Regions from separate parts of the Bacteroides nordii genome, predicted to be linked through region 2. Evidence: riboswitches for the same ligand, from Rfam matches in the RefSeq annotation. Region 2 holds a riboswitch; the other holds the start of a gene.
What was found. A riboswitch is a leader RNA that binds a small molecule or an ion and turns the genes downstream of it on or off. The one in region 2 is predicted to bind cobalamin.

Region 1 (3,219 bases), 190 kb from region 2:
TTTTGTCTGTTACATAATTATAGTAGGCATCTGCTCCGATACGGAAATAGTTAAATGTTTTATTTTTACGGGTGAGTTCATAAGTTATTCCCACATTATATTGAGTTACTGTTTCAGGACGTAAAGCAGCATTTCCCATGTCCGTGTAATAGAGGTCATTAAATGTGGGCATACGGTAAGCTGTTTTATAAAAAGCTCTGAATATCAATTCGTGTTTTTTGAATGGTTGATAGGAGAGGAACAAACCGGGAGTGAGTTTCTTTTTATTAGGCGCTTTGTCAACTTGGTGGGCTTTTTCGTCAACAAAAGTCCCCAAAATACTGGCTTGCATTTTTAAACGGTCTGCCAGAGTAAATGCTGTAGCAAGTGATAGCCAATGAGTCCCACGGGTAGCTGCGTTGGAAATGTGTTCCATATTAACATCTTTAGCGGTGTCGAATACTTCTAAATCATTCCATTGAAAATCGTAGGATAAAGAAACGTCCCAGTTCGGATTAAGCGAATATTTGTTAGCCCATGACAGATACATTTCTTTTTGCTTATAAACATTGTTAGTTAGTTTGAGTAATATATCATTGTTTACATAACGTGTAAAATCATAGGCGTATTTAATATTGACACGGGTGCTGAGTTTAGGCAAGATATCTTGTTGATAAGTTCCTTGTGCGAACGAATTTCGATCCCATAATCGTTCTCCCCGTTTCCATACATTATTCACAATAGCTCCCGGAACTCCTCGTTCGGAAGTATAATGGTAAGCGAAAACACTCCATTTTCCTGTGTCGAATGTTCCATATAATCCGATATCCATTCGCATGGCATCCAGATCGCTGTTATGGCGGACAGCGGTGGTGTCATAAGCAAGCTCTCCTGCCGGAGTAACACGTCGGTACCGGAAACTGTATTTTCCACTTGAACTTATCCATTCGGCACTGATACTTGAACTTACTTTATCGTTGATTTTATGTTCGTAAAGGATAGCAGGATTGACAAGGCCGTAAGAGCCAGCTTTTAGCTTGGCTATCATATGGGCTGTTTCTCCATTATTGAATTTCGGATGGCGGGTGGTGAGATAAATACTTCCGGCAGAACCGAATTCCCGAGCGGATTGGAATATATCACTTTTTTGTCCGTTATACAAAGATACTTCTTCGATATTGTCGAGGGAAAATTTTCCTAAATCAACTTGGCCGTTCTGTGCGTTACCTAACTGTATTCCGTTATAATAAACTCCCATATGGTTGGTCCCCATACTACGGATGTTGATAGTTTTGAGTCCGCCTACACCACCATAATCTTTTATTTGTACTCCAGAAAAATAACGAATAGCGTCTGCAACTGAAAAGCTGTTCAATCGCTGCAATTCTTCTCCTTTTAAAATTTGTGCAGGTATAACTTCCTTATATTTTTTAGCTGTAACCACTACCTCATCCAGTCTTTGTATACTGTCCAGCTTGCTTTGTGCCTTTATGGACAAAACTAAAGTACACATTCCACATAGACACAGGAACCGTTTAAACGTAGTATTTCCCATTAATATATCTATTTGATAGTTATTTTATCCATCAAATAGCTTTAAAGAGTACCAATTATGTATGAATAATCATTTCTGTGACACATCACTCGTGTACAGATGATTGAATCCATAGCTTGTCCTCGAAAGCTATTGAACGTATTGCATGGCAGGTCTTCTGACTCGTTTCCGTAAGTAAACGCCTTCCCAATCGACTTAAAGCCTTTCAGTGGCATGAAGTATGTGTTTACTACGCTTGAATGAAACATACAGCAACGGGACTGTTCAGGATTCTCACCTGATTCCCTTTTAATCATTTTCTCCGAATGCATGGAGAAGATGAACCTATGCGGGGGCAAAGTTAGAAATTAATTGGGTAATAATGAAAGAGAAGGGAGGAAATATTTGTTTGTTCTGAAGGCAGGACTCGAGATATATTCAAAACGTATGGACATGAGTAAAAACCACCACAGAGTAACACAGAGTTCCACAGAGTACTATTTATTTGATGAAACGCGGATTAACACAGATTAAAAGACTATAGTTCTTTATCTTAGATTTGTTTCCCTTTGCGGGAATCTGCAATCATCTGCGTTTCAATAAAGATTTAGACTCTGTGGAACTCCGTGTTACTCTGTGGTGAAATACCATACAATAACGAAGATGATGGCCCTATCTTTTCGATGGCGGAGGTGCCCATAGACGGTATTGTTAGCCTTGCCCGGTGTTGTACTTTGTCTTTCTCAGAAAGGAACGTTCCTTTCCCCGGTGAGCAGCATTGTTTTACATGTACATGTTTCACTGCTTTAGATGTACATGTTTCACAGCTTTACATGTACATGTTTTACTGCTTTACATGTACATCTAAAACAACGTTACATACCGAGGCTTCATACGTTACTCTACGGGAGGGGGCTTTATCAATACCGGAGAAAGAGACGGATGGCAATGACAAACACCATTAGGCTCAAAACTGGATTTATTTACGATTAGACGATTTACGATGTACGATTGGGAGTACTTTGTCTCTGACAGCGCTGAAACAGGCTTTTAAAAGAGTAATCCCAATCGTACATCGTAAATCGTCTAATCGTAAATAAATTCGAAATGAATCGAACTTGCACAGAGTTTTTTATTTGGTGAAACGTGGATGATCGCAGATTAAAAGACTGTTGTTCCTCATCTTATACTTATTGTCCTTTGTGAAAATCTGCGTTCTGCATTTCAATTAGCCATCGCCCGGCGTACCTCCCCGTGCGGGAAGCACCTTAATAGCTTATCACCTTCTGGTATTCGGCTACTGCCATTTTAGCGGCAAGGTGTGCATTAATAAGATTTGAGTGTGCCTGCGTCCATGAAAGCTGGGCCGAAAGAACATCTACCATACTCGCTTTCCCTTCATTATAAGAGAAAGTGGCCAGACTGAGATTTTCTTCTGCCAAATCCATTGTTTCTTGTGCAGTAGTCACTTGATGTTCCGTTTCCGTTAGTTTGGTAAGAGCGGCTGAGAGTTCTTCGCTGATATTATCTGTCACATAACTTTGCTGTAACTTCTGAATACCAATATATGCTTTCTGCTGGCGGTTGGTTTTGAAGCGTGCGCCCCAGCGGAAAACAGGAATGTTCACGTTTAATCCCAAAATCGGAGTGAAAGCAACGTCATAGCCCATGTTGGGAGATGCAGTAGCCCATCCTCCGGATAGGAA
Region 2 (3,219 bases):
CTCTGCCAACAATGTTTTTTAATAGTTTCTTCCAATCACTATCGTGATTCACAGTCTTTTTACCGGAAGCATAACGAGCTAACATTTCCTGAACTTTGGGTGGTAATACTTTATAAAGCCATTCGGCAAAAGGATTTGCCAGGCGAATAAAATAGGGAGTAGTGAAAGTTGTAATAACAGATACAGCCACAATAATCGGAGAAATAAACGGATCAAGTACTTTGAGAGAAACACCTAAGCCGGCAATGATAAAAGCGAATTCTCCGATTTGTGCCAAACTGAACCCGGATTTGATGGAAATATTCAGTGACTCTCCCGACAAAAGAACACCCAATGAAGAGAATATGGCTTTACCGATAATGGTGACCAGTGTAATAATAATAACCGGCCAGGCATATTCAACCAATACAGCCGGATTGACCAACATACCGACAGACACAAAGAAGATTGCTCCAAAGAGATCTTTCACCGGTTGTATAATATGCTCAATATGTTCCGCCTCAATCGTTTCAGCTAAAATAGAACCCATAATAAACGCACCTAAAGCTGCCGAGAATCCGGTATAGGTAGCCAGCACTACCATTCCCAAACAAAGCCCGAGAGAAACAATCAGAAGTGTTTCGTTATTCATCAGCTTCTTTGCTTTTTTCAGGAAAGCCGGAAGGATAAAAATACCGATAAGAAACCACAGTATCAGGAAGAAAACAACCTTAAGCACACTTACCAACAACTCTTCACCCACAAAATCTTTGCTTACTGCCATCGTAGAAAGAAGAACCATCATCAGAATAGCAATCAGATCCTCCACAACCAGTGTACCGAATACAATACCTGTAAACCGCTGGCTACGCAACCCTAAATCATCGAAAGCCTTGATAATAATGGTAGTGGATGACATAGACAGCATTCCACCCAGAAAAATAGAATTCATGGTACCCCATCCCAGCAGATATCCCACCATATAACCTATCAGCAACATACTGATAACTTCAGTAGTTGCCGTGATAAAGGCTGTTGACCCCACATTGATAAGTTTCTTGAAACTAAACTCCAGACCGAGAGCAAAAAGCAGAAACACAACTCCTATTTCGGCCCAGATATTAACATTTGCTATATCCCCTACAGTAGGGAAAATATGGACATAAGGACCAGCCAGTAATCCGGCAACAATATAGCCTAAAACTAAAGGTTGCTTTAACCATTTAAACAATAAAGTTATAATACTTGCGGATATCAATATCAGTGCAAGGTCGGCAATCAAAGTTGGTAAATGCGACATGAAATGTATTTTTATAGGTTTTTATTTTGCATAAGGTCACGTACCTCATTTAAAACAACAAAAAAAGAGGGCATTGTGTTTCAACTGTCAGGCTTTTACACCTGCTTTTTTATTCAGACTGCACAAAAAGTAAACTTTCGTGCAAAAAAGATTCGTCCTATTCAATAATTCTCTATATTTGCGCACGATTTGGTTCGGAATCCGTGGTCAACGGATGAAGATTAAAAGGGAATCGGGTGTAACTCCCGGACAGTCCCGCTGCTGTGAAGCTCTATAGAACATCTTATAAATTAACCAGATTCGCGCCACTGACGGAGGTAAAAAATCCATCGGGAAGGCCTGTAAGATGAGAGTCAGTCAGAAGACCTGCCAGTCAAAATTTATACTTTCTCACCTCGTGGGTTAGGAAAGAAAGTATCGCCGTTTAGCCCCAAATCTTAGAAATACTGTGTTTTCACCGGGTGGAGTGTGTCCACAGGGTGGAAAAGCACTAATACGTATATGCATTTAATTGAGAAATGAATATGATAAAAAGAATCTTAGTTGCCAATCGCGGAGAAATAGCCGTGAGAGTAATGCGCTCCTGTCGGGAAATGGAAATAGCAAGTATCGCTGTTTTCTCAGAAGCAGACCGCACCGCAAAGCATGTGCTCTATGCCGATGAAGCTTATTGCATCGGTCCGGCCGCATCAAAAGAGAGTTATCTGAATATAGAAAAGATCCTTGAAGTGGCGAAGATGTGCCATGCAGATGCCATACATCCGGGATATGGCTTCTTATCGGAAAATGCCACATTCGCCCGCCGTTGCCAGGAAGAAGGGATCATCTTTATCGGTCCGAATCCGGAAACGATGGAGGCAATGGGAGATAAAATTGCTGCCCGTATCAAAATGATTGAAGCGGGCGTTCCGGTAGTTCCAGGTACGCAGGAAAACCTGAAAAGCGTGGAAGAAGCCGTAGAACTGTGCAACCAAATAGGCTATCCGGTAATGCTGAAAGCTTCTATGGGCGGTGGCGGAAAAGGGATGCGACTGATCCACAATGCTAATGAAGTAGAAGAAGCCTACACTACAGCCAAAAGCGAATCGCTCTCCTCATTTGGAGACGATACCGTATATCTGGAGAAATTCGTTGAGGAACCACATCACATTGAATTTCAGATTCTGGGTGATAAACACGGAAATGTAATTCATCTATGTGAACGTGAATGTTCCGTACAACGCCGTAACCAGAAAATCGTAGAAGAAAGTCCTTCGGTATTTATAACCCCCGAATTACGCAAAGATATGGGCGAAAAGGCAGTAGCTGCCGCCAAAGCCGTCAACTATATCGGTGCAGGAACAATTGAGTTTCTGGTAGACAAACACCGCAACTACTACTTCTTAGAAATGAATACCCGCTTGCAAGTAGAACATCCGATTACAGAGGAAGTTGTGGGAGTAGACCTGGTAAAAGAGCAAATCAAAGTAGCAGATAATCAGGTGTTGAAGTTAAAACAAGAGGATATCAAACAACGCGGACACGCCATTGAATGTCGTATCTGCGCAGAAGACACCGAAATGAACTTCATGCCCAGTCCGGGAGTGATCAAACAGATTACTGAACCAAACGGCATCGGTGTACGCATTGATAGCTACGTATACGAAGGATATGAGATCCCTATCTACTATGATCCGATGATTGGTAAACTGATTGTATGGGCTACCACCCGCGAATACGCCATTGAGCGCATGCGCCGGGTACTCCACGAATACAAACTGACAGGAGTGAAAAACAACATCAGTTACCTGCGTTGTATCATGGATACTGCCGACTTTGTAGAAGGGCATTATGACACCGGTTTTATTGCAAAGAATGGCGAAGCACTGCAAAAGTGTATCACCCACACCAGCGAACGTTCTGAAAAGATTGCCATGATTGCCGCCTATATGGATTATCTG

Region 1: linked by a shared signal. The riboswitch ahead of K8P02_RS12475 (TonB-dependent receptor) and the one ahead of accC (acetyl-CoA carboxylase biotin carboxylase subunit) in region 2 are both predicted to bind cobalamin.

The regions. Positions count from the first base shown of each region.
Region 1 is NZ_CP082886.1:3,098,470-3,101,688, reverse strand. It holds gene K8P02_RS12475 (TonB-dependent receptor) at 1-1,534, opposite strand, end outside; cobalamin riboswitch at 1,665-1,878, opposite strand; gene K8P02_RS12470 (TolC family protein) at 2,782-3,219, opposite strand, start outside.
Region 2 is NZ_CP082886.1:3,290,275-3,293,493, forward strand. It holds gene K8P02_RS13120 (cation:proton antiporter) at 1-1,279, opposite strand, end outside; cobalamin riboswitch at 1,453-1,667, shown strand; gene accC (acetyl-CoA carboxylase biotin carboxylase subunit) at 1,804-3,219, shown strand, end outside.